Regions from separate parts of the Paenibacillus sp. FSL F4-0097 genome, predicted to be linked through region 2. Evidence: riboswitches for the same ligand, from Rfam matches in the RefSeq annotation. Region 2 holds a riboswitch; the other holds the start of a gene.
The links. Region 2 has a riboswitch for S-adenosylmethionine ahead of MHH86_RS26155 (methionine ABC transporter ATP-binding protein). Riboswitches for the same ligand answer to the same signal wherever they lie in the genome.

Region 1 (11,428 bases), 3.0 Mb from region 2:
TGAAATCCCGTATACTCAATTGGGGGCCAATCTAGAGTCGACTTATATTACCGATTCACAGCTGACAGTATACAACAATGATGATCGGAAAGCAGGTCAGTATCTTTTTCAAATTACAATTACATTTACTAATATAGGCTCTGACCCTGCACTGGAAGCGAAGGAAGCGGAGAATATTCTTAGACAAAACATTGAGGGCGATGTCGTAGATTCGATTATGAAGTATGTTAGAACAAAAACAAAAAGAATGGATGAGCTAGATTATAAAGTCTTCCAAAGCAAAGATTATAAAATTGATGTAGACTCTCCTGGTATGGGGGATATAGGAATCGCAGTATGGCCGAAGTAGGAGAGGTGAAGGTATGAAAAAATCGATATGGCTTAGTATAGTGACAATATTCTTATTCCAATCTATAGCTTCTTCAGTTTTCTCTGAAGAGTCAGTGAATGATACATCTAACAATCTTCCAAAAACAGCGACAGCTTTTATCGAGAAGATCAATAAAGATATGGCGGAGCTCTATAAAAAATCTAATTATTACACAATGGAGACTAATAAAGGAAAGTTAAGAGAGGATTTGTTGCAAAACCAGATAAAATCTAACAATAGTAATTTTGAGATTGTTTATGGTGGAAATCATGAATGGCTGGAGCATAGCAATATGTTTGCTTTTTCCGGGTATTCGATTGATGGGGACTCGGTCTCAACTGAGGGAGCTCCATGGTATGCTGGATGGAGCGGGATTCAAATTCAGAATTTTAATATGATTAAGGAACCTTGGAAGGACTCTGGCGTAAAATCAAGCTACAAAATTAGAAAAAATGATTTTGATGCATTTGTAGGTCGGGATATTGAGTATCTAGCAAATTCCGGCGGGACTTTTGAGCAGGCGATTCTTACTGGACTAAACCTGAACTATGCCGGTAAGAAATATGAACGGTTCATCTATAACAATCAAGACAAGGAGTATAAAGACAGGGTTGTATACACTCAGAATACTACACCGTCTAAGGGAGGGCGATGGATAGATTATGTTCACGTCTTGCAACCGCCTACCTATCTGTCTTGGGGATCAGGGAGGATTTACATCCAAGGTTCCAACGGAAATATTACTTACTTAGGCATTCCTATCGCACCGTTTATTTTGCAGGTAAATGATTTATCCCCTCATTTCGAAACTTTGCCAACCGGCGCGGTAGCTGGACAAGAGGTAACCGTTGGAATCAGGCTCAGATCCAGCTTCGCCACGCAGAAAACAACAGATTACGCTTGGAAGATCACGAGTAACGGAAAGGAAATCCCTGTAAGATACCATGGTCATGCGTCAACGTTAGCAGGTGAAATTATGCTTGCGGCTAATACGGCTGACAATATTCTTTTCGCGACATTTACAATGCCTGATGAGGACGTATACATCCAGTTTAATCTGAACAGGCTGAAGTCACCTAATGAAGTCTTTTACGGAAATAATGAGATTTACGGATGGATTAAGAAGATCAACTCGATGCCAACAACTAAAGGCTCCTTCGATCTGGATTATAATGTGTTATCGAAAAAAGTGAAATTCGGGTTAGCCGATGGTGCTGCTATAAAGGCTGTTCTACAACCGCAATATTCTGATTTTACTTGGAGTGGGAATGCTACAGGCGCTTTGGAAGTAATCAATAATTCGGATACTATCTATCGTTATTTCCGTGTGGAGAATAATCCGCTGGTTAACGATGCCGCCAGTACTATAGTTAGGCAACCTGACATCATAGCTAGTCTACAGCGTCCTGATTTTGGTGATGATCCTGTTAACGGTAAGTGGTACATTAATCCGGCTCCGTATACACCTAATCAAAAGTCAGGTAATATCAGTTTCCAGGGTACTGTGAGCAGAAATTTCACTCGTAATTATCAGGTGTGCAGCACAACTAAGAACGGGCAAGGTAAAGATGTTGAATCTTGTCAAACGTATACGGAGAGCGGCAGCACTTCAGCTCCGTTTACACCAGGTGAGGATGTCAAAACCATTCGGACCTATATTTATAACGGGGCCAAACAAATAGCACCTAAGCTGTACAAGAATTCAATAGACAAGAATAAAGCGGATTCTTTGATTCGAAAGCTCCTCTGGACAAGTGAGCCTTACAATTATAATGTAATCCGCTGGATGGCTCATGAAGATGAGAATAAGAACTTACAGGATTGGACGAAAGTAAAGGGGCAATTCGAACGAATCTTCACACAACAGGCAAGCGGAGACATCGGTTGGAAGGTAGAGAATAGCATGGCTCAAGCTTATAAGAAAGCCAGAGCTACCGCTAAAAAAATGCTTAACGACAAATCTAATTATGATACCGCCGTGTTTGCGACGGATAAGCAACTTCAAGGGTATGATTATCCGATTAAATCCGGATATTATTTTAATCCTGTTGGAACGTATACCTTTACACTGGAGACAGTTACGTTTAAAGATACGGATAAAGACACGAAGGACCATAAGGATCTTGTTGAGGAACTTACGAATTCTTTCCGATATGAAACTGATCTTATGTATATCAATAATGATAAAGTTGCGGTCAATCTGCGGAATGAACCACTGAGCAAAAACGGGAATAACTTTGCAAGAAAGCCAGCAGCTTTATCCGTAGAGGATAACACCGGAGTGAATGATGCGAAATTGTTGACGGTGGAGAACAGCTTTACTAAAGATGTGGAAGAGATCCCATATTCACAAGAAAGAGAAAGTGATAATGGCACCCATGAATTCTGGAAGAATATATTAGAGGGTTACTCACAGTCTAGTACACTGGGAAGCTTCGACAATTTCAAATACCGTGAATATGTGGGCTTGAATCAGAATATGTACAAGATCACGGAAAAGTCTACGGTGACGATTACGATTAATAAGGACCATATTCCTGTCTATACTACAGCTGAAATGCCAGATGGGAAGTACTATGTTAAGGCTTGGTTGGCAGATGTGGAGCTCTCCAAGAGTACCAACGCATACAAATCACTGGGCAAGCTTGTCGGCATTAAGCCGCTGGATCAAATTGAGGTTACGGTAAAAGGCTCTATGTTTGATGACTTAAATAATTAAACAACAATAGTCTCCCTTCATGCAAAATAGCATGAAGGGAGTTTTATTATTGTGATAGCGCTTCATCCAACGTATAATAAGGGCTGTTGATTGTTTTTTTATATTGTTTTTTATTTTCACACTGGATGGCGGATTATTGCTTATTGGAGAAGGGAGATAGTTGCTATGAAGTTATTGGGAGCGATTGAAGCAGGCGGAACGAAGTTTGTATGCGGGATTGGTTATGAGGACGGTACCATTCTGGACCGAGTTAGCTTTCCGACAACAACACCGGAAGAAACGATGGGACTCGTAATCGACTATTTTAATGGGAAGAATGTAGAAGCTTTTGGTATTGGATCGTTTGGACCGATTGATCCCGTGCTGGACAGCCCTACTTATGGTTACATAACAACGACACCAAAACCTCACTGGGGACAATATAATCTGGTAGGCACAATGGCTGAGCAATTTAACGTGCCGATCGGTTTTGATACGGATGTGAATGGTGCAGCGCTTGCGGAAAGTAAATGGGGAGCGGCTAAAGGTCTGGACAGCTGCCTTTATATTACGGTTGGGACAGGTATTGGAGCGGGAGCAGTTGTTGGAGGTCAGATGGTGCATGGATTGTCTCATCCTGAGATGGGACATATTCTAGTTCGCAGACATCCAGAGGACACGTTTGAGGGCTACTGCCCTTATCATAGCGATTGCCTTGAAGGGTTAGCCGCAGGTCCGGGGATTGGCAAACGCTGGGGACAACCAGCAGGCGAGCTACCTGTTGACCATCCAGCTTGGGATATGGAAGCTCATTATCTTGCACATGCACTTATGAATTACGTGCTGATTCTGTCTCCCGAAAAAATCGTAATGGGCGGTGGGGTCATGAAGCAAAGCCACTTGTTCCCGCTAATCCGTACCAAGCTGCAGGAGCTGCTTAAAGGTTATGTTCAGCATCCAGCGCTCAATACCGATATTGATAATTACGTTGTGCCACCGCAGCTTGGAGATAATGCAGGACTTGCAGGTGCGATTGGACTGGCAACCTTAGCTTTGGCAAGAAACTAGTATAAAAAGATATTGACTGTTAGGAAATATATGGTATTGTAGGATCTAACAGTATAGCATTTAATGAGGGAGCACCTCTTTCACGTTTATCGTGAGAGTGGTGCTTTTTTGCGTTTTCCGAGTCTGACAGTGTGGGATTCACACCAGCGAAGAGTAGTTCAGACCCGGTAGGTATAGTGCTTGCTGAAGACTAGAAAGGCAGGGATGAATATGCAAATTGTATTTATGAATCGCTTATCCAGAATATCTGGGGTGGATCAAGAGGTGTTCGCTCAGCTATGGATTGGAGAGGAAGAAGGAGTGTGGAGCCTGGGCTGGCGTGATTTTTCAGACGGTGAGGAGACGCAGGAGCATTTGTGGTATGCGGGTGGTTCTTGGAATGAAATGCTCTGTGTTTACAGGCATGAGCTGGCGGTGAAGATGGGGGATGGCTATCGGCCGTTGATTGATGGCGTATTTCATGAAGAAGACGGCCTTACTGGGCGCAATCAGGAGCAGCTAAGGCTGCAATATTACAGTGAATATAATGGGAACGAAGCTATTTATGAGGAGTTATGTGCTTGGCGCCGCAGCCGAGCTTCTAGTGAACGGAAAGCCCCTTACATTCTTGCCAGCAATCGTTTGTTACGTTTGATAAGCACTTTCTTGCCGCATACACCAGAGGAGCTGCTGCAGATCCCTGGTGTAGGGGAAGGAAAGGTAGCCCAATATGGCACGGATTGGTTGGCTATAACCTCTACGGCTGCAAGGGAACATTCCTTCCCTTTGAACTGGGTTCACCAAGAAATTGAGGAGGACTCTTTTGTATCCTGGCTCTATAAACAGAAAGAGGTCAAATATAAGAAACAGCTAGAAAGACTGCGATTACGGCGAATTCTGCTGCAAGGGATCGAGAATGGGTTAGGGTTAGAACAGCTTAAGGTGAACAGTGGAGTGAACCGTCGCGAACTGATTGAAGCGGTAGAGGAGCTGGAAAGAGAAGGTTATTGCGTGGAGAAACTGATCGAGGTAGAACTGAAAAATATGCCGCAGAATGAACAGGAAGCGATATGGAATGCCTATGTAGAGGCAGGAGATCTTTTTCTAAAGCCAGTGCTGCATAAGGTGTATGGGGAGGATTTTTCAGCAGCAGAAGGGCTGGATAGCTATTATGAACGTCTGCGGCTGATCCGCATTCGTTTCCGGCGGGAGCAAGCTCCTAAAGTGGGCGTGGCGACCAGTTTCTAGTAGCTTTTCCTCATATCAAAAAGACGAAGGCTTCCTTACACCATAGGGTTAAAGGGCCTTCGTCTTGCCTATTCGTCCGTTTATTTTCATAGCCATTCTTTCTTGCGGAATACATACAGCATCCCACAGCCTAACGTCAACATTAGACCTATCACGGCAAAATAGCCGTATTTCGTATGCAACTCAGGCATATGATCAAAGTTCATCCCATAGATTCCGGTAATTACGGTCAAAGGCATGAATATCGTTGTAATCGCGGTAAATACTCTCATAATTTCATTGGCGCGGTTGGCGATACTGGATTGGTAGGCCTCACGTAAGTTGCCCATGAGATCGCGGTACGTCTCAAAGGTTTCGGATATTTTAACTGCATTTTCATAAATGTCGCTAAAATACTTCTGCAGCTGATCATCAATCAGACGGAGGTCTTTTTTGTTCAGGGTATTGATAACCTCTTTCTGTGGTCCCAGCATCTTCTTTAACCATAAGATCTCACTTCGCAGACCGATAATCTCACTCAGATGAGATTTCTTGGTATGCATTAGAATATCCTCTTCAAGCTTCTCAATCCGGGCTTCAATTCGGTCACCTACGGAGAAATAATTATCTACGACAAGGTCGATAAGCAGGTAAAGGAATTGGTCTGGTTCGCTAACCTCTTGCTCCCATAACATGGGCTTCAGGATGCGCAGCTCGTGGATCTTTTGTTTCGTTACAGTAATAATATAATGTCTGCCCAAGAATATATTGAGTGCCCGCAGGAAAATTTCCTCATCATCAAAGCGGATGCTGTTTACAACAATAAAGTAATGACTTTCGTATATTTCGATCTTTGGACGTTGATCCTCTTCACTAAGGCAATCCTCAACAGCGAGATCATGCAGGTTGAACAGGGGCTGAAGCAGCTCCAAATCCTCCACATCTGCATCAATCCAATAGAACCCTTCTGTTGGGGGTGTCAATGTTTCATCAATTTCATCAATAGGTGTAAAAACCCCTGCATTCACCAGCCGGATTTTCATCTGATTCCACTCCTTCTATCCCCGGGTCTTCACCAGGGACTGCTAATTAAGCACAGAGAAAAAAATCAGCTTGGCCGGCGTTACAATCAATACAAGAGGCCGAATGACGATTCGAGGGCATGAAGAAGAACTGCTCCCGCCGCCGGCAAGCTGATGATTATCCTGTGTGGTTGCTCATTTTGTACACTTAATTGCGAGCTCGGGTCGCCTTCCATTCTTCTTCTCACCTCTTCTTTTCGTTCAGGTATGAAATACTTGTCTAGTATAACAACGGAGTATGCCTCTTTCAAGCAAATTTATTGTTACTTTAAGGCTACTTCAGCATTGTATGGACTTGACGAAAAGGAGGTTCATGATTTAAAGTAAATTTTAAAGAAATTTAATTGAATACAGCTAAATCTTATCAAGAGCAGGTGGAGGGACTAGCCCTATGAAACCCGGCAACCGGCGTGTGAACGCACGGTGCTAATTCTTGCGGAACTTTGCTGACGACTAAACCCCGTCCAAAAGTTTCTGGCAGATGAGAGAGGCGCATATGACTGTAGATATGACCTTTCTCGTTTTCCGAGAAAGGTCTTTTTATTGTTCAGAAAGCCGCGATGTGACAACATAACCTAAATACAGTTAAGGAGTGGAAAGACAATGCCAATTAAAATTCCCGACAGTTTACCAGCAAAAGAAGTACTATCCGGAGAAAATATTTTTGTGATGGATGAAAGTTTGGCTTTCCATCAGGATATCCGTCCACTAAGGATTGCTATTCTGAATCTCATGCCGACTAAAGAAACGACGGAGACTCAATTGCTGCGTTTAATAGGAAATTCACCGCTGCAAGTTGATGTTACCTTGCTGCATCCACGCTCACATACTTCTAAGAATACTTCTGCTGAGCATTTGAGAAGCTTTTACAAAACTTTTGACGAGATCAGCCACCGCCGTTTGGATGGCCTTATTGTTACAGGAGCACCCGTAGAGCAAATGGAGTTTGAGGAAGTATCCTATTGGGAAGAGCTAAAAGAGATTTTTGAATGGAGCAAGGATAATGTGACCTCGACCATGCATATCTGTTGGGCGGCACAGGCAGGGTTGTATCATCATTTTGGTGTTCGTAAAGTGGCATTGCCTGAAAAATGTTTTGGTGTATTCTCCCATACGATTAATCAAAATAACATTAAATTGCTGCGCGGTTTTGACGAGGTATTCCATGTACCGCATTCCCGTCATACCGATGTCTCCCGCGAAGATATTGAGAGCAATCCAGATCTGCAGATTCTGGCAGAATCCGAAGAAGCTGGTATGTATCTAGTAGCTACGACCGACGGCAAACAAATATTTGTGACCGGACATTCCGAGTACGATCCTCTATCCCTGAAATGGGAATATGATCGTGATTTGGAGAGGGGCATGGAGATGGCCTTGCCGAAACACTATTTCCCTAAAGATGATCCAGAACGGACACCTCCTGCAGTGTGGCGTGCACATGCCAACTTATTATTCTCTAATTGGCTCAATTACTATGTATATCAAGAGACACCTTACGATATCGACCCGATTGTTTATTAAGATCAGCGCTACATTATAATTTAGGAGGCATTTATCATGGACGACAAACTTAGGATTGAAAGCAGACTGGCACAAATAGGTTCACAAGAAGATCCGGCTACCGGAGCCATTAATTTTCCTATCTATAATGCTACGGCATTCCGTCACCCGAAGCTTGGGCAGAGCACAGGTTTCGATTATAGCCGTACCAAAAGTCCGACCCGTTCCGTACTGGAGAATGCGGCTGCGGAATTGGAGTCTGGTGATGCAGGTTTTGCCTGTAGCTCTGGGATGGCGGCTATTCAAACCATATTTACCCTGTTTGGGCAAGGCGATCACTTGATCGTTTCGCTGGATCTTTACGGCGGGACCTATCGTTTGTTGGAACGAATTATGTCCAAGTTTGGAATCACTGCTTCCTATGTAGATACGAATGATTTGGATGCGCTTGAGGCTTCCCGTCTTCCAAATACAAAGGCGATATTTATTGAAACGCCAACGAATCCTTTGATGATGGTTACGGATATTGCAGCCGTTGCTACTTGGGCTCGTCATCATGGGCTGCTCACAATTGTAGACAATACACTGCTGACTCCATTTTTCCAGCGTCCTCTGGAATTAGGTGCGGATATTGTAGTCCATAGTGCTACCAAATATTTGGGCGGACACAATGATATACTTGCTGGTCTTATTGTATCTAAAGGGGCTGAATTATCCGCTGAAATAGCGATTCTACATAACTCTATTGGCGCTGTGCTTGGGCCAACAGACAGTTATCAGCTGATGAGAGGCATGAAGACACTGGCTCTGCGTATGGAACGGCACGAGAGTAATGCACTAGCAATTGCCCGCTATCTACAAGAGCACCCGGCGATTGCGGAAGTGTTCCATCCAGGCCTGCCGGATCATCCGGGATATGAAATTCAGAATCGCCAGTCCTCGGGCAATACCGGAATTTTTTCTTTCAAATTAAAAGATGCCAGATACGTAGAACCTCTGCTTCGTCATATCCGGCTTATAGCCTTCGCTGAGAGCCTCGGCGGGGTTGAATCGTTAATGACCTATCCTGCAGTACAGACGCATGCGGACATTCCTGTGGAAATTCGGAATGCGGTGGGTGTAGATGATCGGTTGCTGCGCTTCTCGGTGGGCATTGAACATGCGGAGGATCTAATTGCTGATCTGGGTCATGCTTTGGAGGCTGCGCGGGCGGAAATCGAAACGAAGTAAAAGTAACGGCAACCCAGATCGGCACCGAATTGCTGGGAAATATCGAGGATCTATCTCACCGTTGATTTAGAACTGGTGTTAGACTGAGGATGAAATAGAGCTGTCTCATAAGCCGGGAATTGGCTGCTGGGATAGCTCTTCTTTTTGGACTTTTCGCTATTGGACACAGCTGACCTTAAACGCAGCATTATTCCACATTTGGAATGTTAACGGACTCCACAGCAGCTATTGCGCTAAAAAACAGCTTTCATGAGGCTCTTTTCATGGAATAGCATCACTGGAGTCCATAACTATGCTCTAAAGGCTAAAAACTTGCAAATAACGTCATCTGTGTCCGACAGCCTCAGGGAATTTTGATTCAACGGGTGCAGGCAGCAATGTAAGGACTCTTTCTGCTGGATGGTATCTTGCTGAGAAAGTAAAAAGTTTTTCAAGCTGTTCAGATTGTGATACGATGAGGAAATGAACTGTTCATTTATTAAAATATAAGGTATAAGTTACATACTTACTTTATCCTTATGTTACTACGAGAAACGGTTGTTATCTCTAAAGGACGACAACGTTATTTTTTCTTGTGATTTTGTGAATCTACCATATCCCTAAGGGTTTAAAAGGAGGATGCGAACGATGAGTGCGATAGATCTTATTTTGGATAAAGCCCTGCGGGGCGACCGTCTCCAATTGGAAGATACCATCCGACTATTCGAGAGCAACGAAATTGAGAAAATGGGTGCTGCTGCAAACACTATTATGGAACGCTGGCACCCGGACCCGTTAGCCACATTTGTAATTGGCCGTAATATTAACTATACGAATGTATGTGATGTGTACTGCCGTTTTTGCGCTTTTTACCGCAGACCAGGCTCGGATGAAGGCTATGTGCTGCCAGATGAGGCGATTTATCAAAAAATTGCTGAAACAATTGCTGTTAATGGTACAGAAATTCTTATGCAAGGTGGAACTAATCCTAACCTTCCATTTAGCTACTATACAGATATACTGCGCGGAATTAAGCAACGGTTCCCTGAGATTACAATGCACTCCTTCTCTCCTGCGGAGATTATGAAGATGAAAGAAGTATCAGGATTACCACTGGAACAAGTGGTTCGTGAAATTCATGCTGCGGGTCTGGATTCATTGCCAGGCGGAGGCGCAGAAATTCTTGATGACCGTACACGCCGCAAAATCAGCCGACTAAAAGGCTCGTGGCGCGAGTGGATGGATGTAATGCAGACGGCACATAAAGTGGGTATGAATACCACAGCGACAATGGTGATTGGGCTTGGGGAAAGTATGGAGGAACGTGCTTTGCACTTACTACGTGTGCGTGAGGCTCAGGATGAGTGTATTGCCAACAAATATGATTCTGAAGGTTTCTTGGCCTTTATCTCATGGACATTCCAGCCGGACAATACCAACCTGAAGCTGGACAGACAAACGCCTGAGGAGTATCTGAAGACGGTGGCGATCAGTCGCCTTGTGCTGGATAATATTAAGAACTTCCAATCTTCATGGGTCACTATGGGACCAGAGGTCGGCAAGCTCTCCTTGCAATATGGCTGCAACGATTTCGGCAGCACAATGATTGAAGAGAACGTAGTATCTTCGGCGGGTGCGACTTACAAGGTAAACATCGAGTCGATTACTCAGCTGATTCGCGAAGCAGGCAAAGTTCCAGCGCAGCGGAATACACGTTATGATATTCTGCGGGTGTTCGATGATCCTAATGCGAAGATTGATAATGATTTTGTAATGCAGAACTAATATATATTAATTAATCAACGCTTGATGCTTGTTAATCCTTCAGTGGACTAATGAGCATCAAGCGTTTTTTTGTAAGGTTAGGATTACGATCATTAGCAAGCCTCATTGCAGAACACATCTGAATCTTCGCTTGTTATATCATCCGTTAGGCGTATGGACCCAGCGGACCTAATTCGTAAATTCAGCGTCTTTTGAGCAGGTGTTCGACCCCAGCGACGGTATCCTTGAAAAGAGCCTCATATAGGCTGGTTTTTAGCGCAATAGCGACTGTGGGGTCCGATAGAGCTGCAGTATATGAAATATGAACAGAAAAGCATTTTTAATTTCTTTTTACCTATTCACATTATTATCCAAAAGTGATATCATAATCATATCAAAAGAATATCTATTGGGGGTGCTTTTATGAAAGAGAAAACGCTTCGTCCTGTCAGTGGATTTTGGGTTCTCGCCTTAATTGCAGTTTGTTTAGCTGGGGGAATTTATGGTGCAGTTCAAGAGTATGTCGCA
Region 2 (11,428 bases):
TTTTCAATTTCTACTATTATAGTGAGTACTAACAGAATCACTAAAAAGCACAGCGCGGGGAGGGCTCAGAATGGCACAGTTTTTTGAGGTTTTATATTGGGTGGCTATGCTTGGGATGTCCATTGTATTGGCTGGAACGACTATACTGATCTGCGCCATCGGCTTTAAATTTATTAAAGACAAACGCAGAGCACTGGGTACGGGCTGTATCGCCTTCTCCCTTGGAGCTGCAGCGCTCATCGTATTTATGATTAATTACAAGTTTATTATTCCAGCCTAATGTACGCAGGGACTGCCTATAAGCAGCTTATTTCTATGAACAGACGGTCCGACCATCGCAAAAAAACAACAGAGCAGCGATTCTCCAGTTATGTGGAGAATCGCTGCTCTGTGTTTTTAAACAATAGCTATCTGCTTCAACAGCGTCTTTAACCCATGAGCATTTCGGACCCATATGACGTTATTTGCAGATTTTCAACCTTTTAGGCGTGGTTTCGGACTCCAGTGACACTATTGCTTAAAAAGAGCTTCATATTTACTGATTTCATAGCAATAGCGGCAATGCGGTCCGTTGGCACCACAAATATGGGGAAATGCGGCGTTTAGGGTCATCTGTGTCCGATACAAGGTTCGCGATACATGGTTTGCTTCCTATGTAAAAGAATAAAGAGCTACCCCAGCGCCCATTAAATGACTTCTGAGAAACTCCCCTATTACTCATAAATCCAGCGACAGGCGTATCATATCTATGACTTGAATCCCATTTTCAAAGATTTCTTCACTGTAATGCCTAATAAAAAAATTTCTATCAATGCCGGTGATTCTGAATCCACATTTCTGATAAAGTGCCAATTGTCCAACGCTCGAATTTCCTGTGCCAATTTCAATGGTTTTTGCCCCAAGCTGCTTGGCATTCTGAATCGCATGGTTCAGCAGCTGTTTTCCTATACCTTGCCCGTGTTTATTTTCGTCGACGGCGATATTTACGATCTCTACAGTCTCCGGTCTTGTCTGCAGCACAACGTAGACTCCGATGATGCTGTTATCCACCTCAGCCACACAACATAACCCTCTTTGTAAATATCCGTTAACCAAGCTCTCCGAAGGATCTGCTAATAGAAGTAATTCTAATGGAGGCTGTTCACCAGCTTTTAATTTTCTGATTTCCATTTCCATTTCCGAACTCCTTGTGATGATTTTTGTCATTGAGAATAAAAAAAACTCCAAGCCTGTGTTGTTAGAATCCAACACGGGGCTTGGAGCCGTGATTGCTGTGATTAGCAAGGCTCTTCGTTAGGTTTCCCTGCATCCGTAGCTGTCCGGAAGCTTGAACCGCAGCCGCAAGTTGCAGTAGCGTTAGGGTTGTTGATGGTGAAACCACCCGTCATGCCGGATTCTTCAAAGTCGATTTCGAGACCGTCCAGGTAACGAAGGTTCTCCTTCTCCACAACCACTTTCATGTCTTGAATATCCATATATACGTCCTGATCGGTTTCATTATCATCAAAGCCCATAGCGTACGAGAATCCACTGCAACCGCCGGGCGTTACTCCAATACGGAGGAACATGTTCGGTACTTCTTGTTCAGCAAGCATCGCCTTTAATTGTTCTGCTGCCTTTTCACTAATATTAATCATGATCTCATCCTCCTACAAATTCGTCTCCCTTCATAAGCGGAAACTTATGTTTAAGGGACCTTCCGGCCAAAAGTTATTTCATAAAAATATAAGATAGTATAAGTGTTGCACCTATTCTTTATGTCTTATATTTCTCGCTTAAACGCTTATCAACTTTATAAGGATGCCAATGACGTTTATGCTTGATAAATTCAGTATAACCGACTATTCCGTTACCCTCAAGTCACAACTGCCTTAGGCATGACCCTTCACAGCAAAAAACACCATCAATATCAAGCTGTTGATACCCTTAGGAGAGTAGGTTTATAATAGGGAAGGCACTCTAAGTAAAAATTCGGAAATTTGTCACGGAGGCAAGCTCGCCTCTTTCTTTTTTAGAATGAACAGCTACCACTTGGGTACGTCTGGAATTTATCTTCGAGCAATCTGCTCGTAAACTTTCAGGAGGAAATCATAATATGTCTACTCTTTTTACCCCCCACACGGATGCCCGAATGGCGAACATTATTGATAAGGTTCGCAGCGGCGAAAGATTGAATTTGGAAGATGGCGTTTATTTATATCAAAGCAACGATTTACTTACCATTGGCCAGCTAGCGAATGAAGTCAATATCGCCAAGAATCACAATCGGGTATATTTTATCGAAAACATGAGTCTATATTTCACCAATGTTTGCGAATCGCACTGTGCATTCTGCAATTTCCGCAAAGATGATGGAGAAGAGGGAGCCTATACCCTTTCCGGTCAGGAAATGGTGCAATATGTCGAACAGCATATCCACCCAGGCGTACGTGAATTCCATATTGTTGGTGGCCATAACGACAAGGTTCCCTTCCAATATTATGTGGATTCTTTAAAAGCTTTGAACGAACGTTTCCCTGAGGTTACCTTAAAAGCCTACACTGCCGCTGAAATTGATTTTTTCACCCGTATTAGCGGTTTGAGTATTCGTGAGGTACTGGAACAATTGCGTGCTGCTGGACTGAAAACACTCACCGGTGGTGGTGCAGAAATATTATCCGACCAATATCGTAAAAAAATGCGTGTAGATAAAGCTAATGTGGAAGAATATCTGGAAGTCCATCGGACAGCACATCAGCTTGGGATGAAGACCCATACCACTATGCTGTACGGCTCCATTGAATCTCACGAAGACCGTATCCGCCATATGATGCAAATCCGTGATTTGCAGGACGAAACCAATGGCTTTATGGTATTCATTCCATTGTCCATGCAGCCTAAGAATAAAAACGCTGGCATCATGCGTCGCAACTCTGCTTATGAGGATCTGAAGACCATTGCGATCAGCAGATTGATGTTGGACAATTTCGATCACATCAAAGCGTACTTCATTAACATTGGCCCTCAGCTTACTCAAGTCGCGCTGAACTTCGGTGCATCAGATGTGCATGGCACAATTCTAAAAGAACGTATCAGCCACGCGGCTGGCGCCTTAACACCGGAAGGTCTGACTCGCGACGAATTGATCTGGCTAGTGAAAGGTGCTGGACGAATTCCTGTCGAACGTGACACTTTCTATAATGAAGTTAAGGTATACGAATAAGAAGACTACCTGAGATTTGTTATCCCATATTGGAAAGGAAGTTCGGTCAGCATGAGAACAATACTCGTTCTTGGCGGTGGCTACGGCGGCCTAGCCTTAATTCAAGAATTACTCAATAATCATCTTCCTCATGATGTTGAAATTATCTTAATTGACCGAATGCCTTATCAAGGAATCAAAACGGAATATTATGCGCTCGCCGCAGGTACCGTAACTGATTATCACCTGCGCATTCATTTTCCGGTTCACCCCCGGCTTACTGTCCGGTACGGTGAAGTGAGTTCCATTGATTTGGAGAGCAAAATAGTCAGTATGGAGTCCGGTGAGATTGTATCTTATGATCTCCTAGCCATTGCTCTTGGCTGTACCGACAATTACCACAACATCCCTGGTGCTGATCAATATACCTGCAGCATCCAGACCTTTGCTGGTACTCGGGAAACCTACCGCCGTTTAAATGATGTGAAGCCTTACGGAACGATAAACATTGTAGGTGGAGGATTGAGCGGTGTTGAATTAGCCGCAGAGCTTCGGGAAAGCCGTCCAGACCTTAACATCGCTATTCTGGATCGCGGTGAACGTGTTTTGTCTGCCTTTCCGGCAAAGCTGTCACAGTACGTAGAGGAATGGTTTCATCACCATCAGGTGCAAACGCTGGGACGAATCTCTGTATCTCATGTAGAGAAGGATTCGATTTTTAACGGTACCGAGGAAATCCTTTCAGATGTGACAGTATGGACCGCAGGGATTCAACCTGTAAAAGTAGTTCAAGATTTGAATGTGTCGAAGGACCGCGGTGGACGGATTATGCTGGATGAGTATTATCGTATACCGGATTATCCGGAGGTATATGTGATTGGTGACTGTGCCAGTCTGCCATTCGCACCAAGCGCACAAGCCGCTGGAGCACAGGGTGAGCAGGTAGCTCAGGTTATCCAAGCGACCTGGCGCGGTGAGACTCCTAAGCTTCATCCTATTCGCCTGAAGGGTACTTTAGGGTCACTAGGAAAAAAAGCAGGATTCGGACTTATGGGACAACGCTCCGTCAAAGGACGGGTTCCCCGCATCCTCAAGAGCGGAGTGCTCTGGATGTCGAAACGCACTTTAGGATAAGCCTATGATTGGTTCATAAGTATTAAAGGAAGCTACTCTCAGATAAACACGAGAGTAGCTTCCTTACGTTATTGGTGCGTATACCCTTCGGACTCAGATGACCTTATTTGCAAATTTTCAGCCTTTGAAGGAGAGTTTCGGACTCCAGTGAAGTTATTGCTTATAATGAGGTTCATTTATGCTGTTTTTCAGGTGAATAGTGACTATGGGGTCCGATAGCAATCCAAATGTAGGAAAACACTCAATATAAGGTCGCCTGAGTCCGGTGGCACCTTCACGGTAGCCCCTGCACTCTCCAATATGTTGCCTAATCGATCAAATTGGTGGATTTTGTTCAAGTAAGGTTCCAAAAAGAGGGAGCACTCCATAATTTAGATTATGGAGTGCTCCCTCTTTTTTTCTCGAGAAATTTAGTCAAGATCTATATTAAACCAAGCCTCAAGCTCTTTGATCTTGGCCTCAATTTTCTCTTCTAGCTCTGCAACAGTTTCTGCTGCAATAATGTCACCTTCAACCATGGCGAAAGGCATTAAATAACACTCTCCACAATTGTTCAGACATCCGTATTCAATGACATCATAATCTGGATTTTCCTCCAGCTTATGCATTAGCTTGTCTGTTCCATGACCCATGTTGCTGGAACAAAATTCAATAATTGGTCTCATGATGATCTCCCTATTCCGCCTAACCATTTTATTTTTTAACTTTTTGTACTATAATGAACTTACGAAAGGAGTGATTGAGAAATGAGTGAGAATGCACAAAGCACCGAAATGTATGATGAAGTACTAGAAGTGCTGGATAAGCTTCGTCCGTTCCTGCAGCGCGATGGCGGTGACGTAGAACTGGTCGATGTGGAAGACGGCATCGTTAAGTTGAAACTTATGGGTGCCTGCGGCAGCTGCCCAAGCTCCACGATCACCTTGAAAGCCGGGATTGAACGCGCCCTCCTTGAAGAAGTAGAAGGCGTTGAAGAAGTAGTTCAAGTATTCTAAATCCCGTTCAATAACCCTCCCGATTCTCCTGTAAAGGAGATCGGGATTTTCTTATTATAGAGGATTTAACATTCTCTCACAACCTTAGAACATAAAACCCGCAAGCCAACTTGGCTGCGGGTTCTTGTTATGACTATAGACGAATTTAGCTTCATTCCTTAAAACGCTGGAATGATCGCACCTTCGTACTTTTCTTCAATGAAAGCTTTAGCTTCTGGAGAATTCAGGGCAGCAACCAGCTTTTTGATGGCTTCGGAATCTTTATTGTCTTGACGGGTTACCAAAATGTTAGCATAAGGGGAATCTACACCCTCGATGAACAATGCATCTTTAGTTGGCACAAGACCAGCGTCTAGTGCAAAGTTCGTGTTGATCAAAGCAAGGTCTACCTCATCCAGTTGACGTGGGAGCATAGCTGCTTCCAACTCAATGATGTCGAGATTTTTCTTGTTTTCAGTGATATCTGCTTTTGTTGCAGCAATGTTTGTATCATCTTTCAAGGTAATCAGACCATTTTTTGCAAGTAGGATTAGTGCACGGCCACCGTTAGTAGCATCGTTCGGAATGGCAACTTTTGCACCATCAGCCAACTCATCGATCGATTTGATTTTTTTGGAATAAGCTCCAAAAGGTTCAACGTGAACGGATGCAACAGAAACCAGGTCGGTTTTATTATTTTTGTTTTGGTCATCCAGATACGGTTGGTGTTGGAAAAAGTTAGCGTCTAACTCCTTCTCATCAAGCTGCACGTTAGGTTGAATATAGTCAGTGAATTCTTTGATTTCAAGTGTAATTCCATCTTTTTCAAGCAATGGAGCAATAGCCTTCAAAATTTCAGCATGAGGAACAGGTGAGGCACCAATCACCAATTTCACTGGATCTTTAGTAGGTTCACTTGTTGCTTCTGCGTTTGGTGCTGTTGTAGCAGCCGAGCTCCCAGCATTATTAGATGCATTGTTGTTACCGCAAGCCGCAAGCACCGCAACCAGTGTCAGGCTAAAAAATGTAAGTAGTACTTTTTTCATTGTAAATCCCCCTCTAATCTATATTTTGTATTGAATAAGGATATATATGGATGTACCTTATTTCCGTGTGTAATGTTTTACGAGTCGGTCACCGGCCATTTGTAGCAATTGCACCAGTACGACAATAAATATTATAGAAACAATCATAATCTCCGTCTCATAGCGGTGGTAGCCGTAACGAATCGCCAAGTCACCTAATCCGCCGCCCCCAACCATACCAGCCATTGCTGTATAGGAGACCAGTGTAACCAGTGTGATCGTAACTCCAGCTAGCAGACCTGGACGAGCTTCTGGCAAAAGAACACGCATAACGATTTGGTTCGTCGATGCTCCCATACCTTGTGCGGCTTCGATGACTCCGCGGTCTACCTCTCTTAACGACGTCTCTACCAAACGGGCAAAAAACGGAGCTGCACCAATCACCAGAGGTGGAATCGTACCGAGTACACCAATGGAGGTTCCAACAACGGCTTTGCTGAAAGGAATTAGAGCCACCATCAAAATGATAAAGGGTACGGAACGTAGGATATTTACAAGTAATGATAAGACCGAGTAAGTTACTCTGATTACTATACTATTCGATTTCCCCCATAAATACAATAGAATTCCGAGTGGTAAACCAAGAATAATTGTGAACAATCCGGAAAAAAATATCATTTTTATAGTAGCAACCGTAGCATCCATCATTTCTTGCCAATTTAGATCTGCAAAATTCATTACGAAATCACCTCCACATCAAGGCCTTGAGCAATTAGTCTGGAGATCGTTACAGCAATTGCCTCAGCTGGCCCTTCAAACCGCACAATCATCTGTCCATAAGGCACATCTTTAATCGTTGAGATGGTACCATGTAAGATTGCAAAGCTCACACCCGTATCACGCACGACATCGGATAGTGCCGAGCCGTAAGTTTTTTCTCCGAAAAAAGTAATTTTGACAGCTTGAGAGTTATCCCCGGCAGCAGCATCAAGCGCCACTCGAAGAGGCCCTTCATTCTGTGTCTCACTGCGGATGAAATCGCGTGTAACCTCATGCTGCGGCTTGAGAAATACCTCTGTAACTTTGCCTTGTTCAACAATCCCACCACCATGTATGACCGCGACACGGTCGCAGATACTCTGGATTACATGCATTTCATGCGTGATCAGCACAATGGTCAAATGGAATCTTTTATTAATATCAAGCAGCAGCTTAAGAATGGAATCCGTTGTCTGGGGATCAAGCGCAGAAGTGGCCTCGTCACACAGCAGTACATCAGGGTCACTGGCTAGTGCCCGGGCGATGCCGACCCGCTGCTTTTGTCCTCCAGATAACTGAGAAGGATACTTATCTGTATGTTCTTCAAGCCCAACTAGAGCGAGCAGATCTTTCACTTTTGTATCAATAGCTGTTCTAGATGTACCTGCAAGTCGCAGTGGAAAGGCAATATTATCATACACAGTCGCCGAAGAAAGCAAATTGAAATGTTGAAAAATCATCCCAATCTTGCGCCGCTGTTCCTGTAATTGACCTTGGTTAAGGCTAGTGAGTTCAACACCGTCTACCCAGACCTCACCTTCTGTCGGACGTTCCAACAGATTAATGCAACGGATCAATGTACTTTTCCCCGCTCCAGAGTGGCCGATGACTCCGAATATTTCACCTTTCTCGATGGACAGATTCAATCCAGAAAGCGCTGTTGCCGCATTACTCCCTTTTCCATAAACCTTTGTTATCCCTTTTAGATTAATCAACTCTCGTCGCCCCCCCTTTATATTTCACTTATTCTATACAAAAAAACCTCCAACGATCGATGCAGATCGCAAGAGGCTCTGTGGGTTTATTAAGACAATGCCTTCTCATCTGCCAACGACCGCAACCTGCGCCATTGTAGGAATTAGCACCATGACATTTGTACAACGCTTCCCGCGCTGGATACAAATCGGTTGCCGGGCTTCATCGGGCCTATCCCTCCGCCGCTCTCGATAAGATAAAGTTATGAAATTATATTTTTTCTGAAATCGTACATACTTTAATGCAAGCATAAGTATAGTGAGTTTATCGATTTTTGTCAAAAGGAAATATATTGAACGATTACGATTTTATGCTCTTTGCCTTGCTTATTTCCTTACGCAGCTGTTCATTGCTGTAGCTGAATGCCGCGATTAATGTCTTACAGTTCATTTCGAGCGATTGTTTTAAATCCTCAAGATGGCTATCCAGATCCTCGAGCTGAATTTTATCATGCAGACCTTGATGCCGCTGCCACAGATCATCCTGCATTTCAGAATTCATATAATGAATTTCAGCATTTCTGCGCTTGCGTAAATTCTCCAATGGATCGCGGTAGGAGTTCTTGATCTGTTCCAGTTGATCCGCTAATGCAGGATGCACATTCAATAATTGAAGCTGACGCAGCACTGTAAAGTAAGAAAAGTGCGTTTTTAATTTGGATGTTTTGAGATCATAAAAATGATTCAGTACCGTCCCAAGCTTGTCCAGAAGAGAGAAAACCCGGATAAAGCCATCTTTATAAAAATAAACATAACGTGCATAATCGCCCTGTTCCACCGGTGTCATATCATCCATATAACCCGCGATCACTAATTTCCGGTAAAAAGCGGCCGCGAACCAACTTTGCTCCAGTTCATCCAGAGAGGAAATCAGTCCACGTGTCCAAATCTCCAGCTTGCGGTATTCATGGTCATTATCCTCATGGGCACTCATTTCCTTGCGCAGCAATGCTGCAAAAGTGGCCATATTCTCCATCGCATCAGCCAACACACCACTGTTCTTTCGAGGCGGCTCTCCAAGTAATACCCGCAGCATATCCCAGTCCTCCTAAAGTTTTGTTCAGCGTCTGCTTCCATGGACTGCTTCGTACAAAACTCGCGACGTAAGCATCGGCCAATCAGCTCCACGATATACCGATTTCCACTTTATTATTCCGCGGGTGAAGCGCCTCTATCCACGGAGGGAATGTTCTACCAAGGCGGTGGAATCATTGGGTTCGTTACATTTTTTCCAGACACGACACTACCCGCACGATTTAGCTGCCAGACTCTTACACTCATATAACATAAGACACCAAACAAACTGGCAATCAGCAAAATATGAGCCAAAGCGGCAAATATGTACAATCTTTCATTATCTAGGGTGTAAACCACAGCCGCCCCACTAAACACCTGCATCAAGCATAACAGCACTGCAGCTACACCTAGCGCTCTAAGCTCTGGATAATCCTTATGTTTCCAAAATGCTAAATGCCCAAGCAGCGCAGTAAGCATGAATAAGAGCAAAGCCGCAATCCGATGCGTAAAAACAACACCTACACCTCCAGAAAGCTCCGGAACCCATTCTCCATTACAAAGCGGCCATCCCGAACACCCGCCCTGTGAATCCGTATGACTTACAAAGGCTCCAATATACACGACAATATAAGAATAGATGGCAGTAAAACAAGTTAAATTGCGAAAAGCCTTACTTACGGGCTTCTTTTGAGCTTCCAACGTATGATCATATTCGCGCGATTCATGCCATCTCTTGGTTCCAAGAGCCAACATCATAGCGCTCGAAAAGGCGATCAAAGAAAAACCCATATGCAGCGCCATTACAGCAGCAGATTGAGATTTAATTACTGCAAGCGCTCCCATACCACCTTGAACGATGACGAATAATAAAGTCATAAATGCATAGCCCAGCAAATCGCGCCGAGTACGGGCATAACGCCAAAAAGCAAACATCGAGGCAAGTGAGAATAACCCTGCCAAACCGCTAAACAAGCGATGGGTGTATTCAATCATCGAGCCTATAGTATAAGCCGGAATTAATTTCCCATGACAGAGCGGCCATTCATTTCCGCATTCCAAGCCCGATCCAGTCTTCGTCACTACCGCTCCTCCGAGTACAGCGAGGAACATGATAAGGCAAGTAAGATAACTAAGCCATTTCAACTGATTTGTCGTCAAAAATATCACCCGCAGTTTTTAGTAATGAAGAAGCAGCCAGACTTATATTTCAAAAAACCACCGCTTTTGCACAAACAGGCGAAAGCGGTGGTTCCTTAGGAATTACTTTTGAAGGCTTTGATGCACTTGGACCGCTTTATCAAGGAAATTTTCAATCTCTTCACGGGATTTGCGCAATTTATTAACGAATCTAACCAATTCCCGTCCATCCGAATATGCGACGAAGCTTGGAATACCCATAATATTTTGTTCTTGGCTAACATCGCCCACGGCATCAACATCTACCTCAACCAGTGTAAGGCGGTCTGCATAAGCCTGCTCTACCTCTGGGATAAAAGGATCGATAAATTTGCAATCCGAGCACCAGTCAGCCTTGAAGATGGCCACTGTTAATCGAGGTGATTGAATGGCTACCTGAAATTCAGCAGGAGAACTAATTTTGTCCATGATTTACTCAGTCCCTTCTTCAATATCTGTCTATTTTCTACTCTTTAAGTGAAGCAAAATGCAGGGTAGAAGTCAAACCTATTCTCTCATACGAACACGTGCAGGCTGTAACTTCATCAGCGGATTCAATAATTTTTGCAGCGCCCGCGGATAACTGGAGATTTCCTGTTTAGTCAGCACGCCCAGCACAATAAGCAGTACTAGATAAATAACAACAACTGCTGCTCCTACAACAAGACAAGTGATCAGAAACGCCAAACGTGCCGGCATCAGATCTGTTAACAGAATCCCAGCCTCATTCAAGCCATAACCAATCCCGCCGGACACAAGTACCGCAATCGCGAAACCGCCCCAACGTTTGCCCATAATTTCAAAAGGCACGATCGATTTCAGCATGCGTAAGTTAAGCAAAGTAATGACCACGAAACAAAGTGCTGTTGCACCGATGATTCCGTAGATGCCAAATACCTTACTAAGTAATAAGCTTGCCACTAATTTTACAATAATACCCGCTAACACATAATACATGGAAATTCGCGATTTGCCCATACCTAACAAAATAGAGTTCGTTGTCATCATCGTAATCTGAAAGATCGTTCCTAAAGTAAGCATGGCTACGATACCACTGCCATCTAAACTGGCGAACAATAATCCATTTACAGAATAAGCAGCTGCTACAAGCGCCAATACAATCGGCAT

Region 1: it holds a riboswitch for S-adenosylmethionine, as region 2 does, so the genes downstream of both, metA (homoserine O-succinyltransferase) here and MHH86_RS26155 (methionine ABC transporter ATP-binding protein) in region 2, are expected to answer to the same signal.

The regions. Positions count from the first base shown of each region.
Region 1 covers NZ_CP151965.1:1,893,297-1,904,724, forward strand. The annotation lists gene MHH86_RS08230 (copper amine oxidase N-terminal domain-containing protein) at 1-349, shown strand, start outside; gene MHH86_RS08235 (hypothetical protein) at 363-3,089, shown strand; gene MHH86_RS08240 (ROK family protein) at 3,255-4,136, shown strand; gene MHH86_RS08245 (HRDC domain-containing protein) at 4,347-5,363, shown strand; gene corA (magnesium/cobalt transporter CorA) at 5,450-6,385, opposite strand; SAM riboswitch class I at 6,783-6,912, shown strand; gene metA (homoserine O-succinyltransferase) at 7,028-7,948, shown strand; gene MHH86_RS08260 (PLP-dependent transferase) at 7,985-9,157, shown strand; gene mqnC (cyclic dehypoxanthinyl futalosine synthase) at 9,785-10,921, shown strand; gene MHH86_RS08270 (SPFH domain-containing protein) at 11,324-11,428, shown strand, end outside.
Region 2 covers NZ_CP151965.1:5,809,282-5,820,709, forward strand. The annotation lists gene MHH86_RS26110 (hypothetical protein) at 71-280, shown strand; gene MHH86_RS26115 (GNAT family N-acetyltransferase) at 718-1,170, opposite strand; gene MHH86_RS26120 (iron-sulfur cluster assembly accessory protein) at 1,278-1,637, opposite strand; gene mqnE (aminofutalosine synthase MqnE) at 2,096-3,202, shown strand; gene MHH86_RS26130 (NAD(P)/FAD-dependent oxidoreductase) at 3,254-4,315, shown strand; gene MHH86_RS26135 (YuzB family protein) at 4,726-4,980, opposite strand; gene MHH86_RS26140 (NifU family protein) at 5,062-5,310, shown strand; gene MHH86_RS26145 (MetQ/NlpA family ABC transporter substrate-binding protein) at 5,469-6,335, opposite strand; gene MHH86_RS26150 (methionine ABC transporter permease) at 6,393-7,052, opposite strand; gene MHH86_RS26155 (methionine ABC transporter ATP-binding protein) at 7,052-8,068, opposite strand; SAM riboswitch class I at 8,171-8,306, opposite strand; gene MHH86_RS26160 (Cthe_2314 family HEPN domain-containing protein) at 8,409-9,143, opposite strand; gene MHH86_RS26165 (COX15/CtaA family protein) at 9,299-10,282, opposite strand; gene MHH86_RS26170 (thioredoxin family protein) at 10,385-10,729, opposite strand; gene MHH86_RS26175 (polysaccharide biosynthesis protein) at 10,808-11,428, opposite strand, start outside.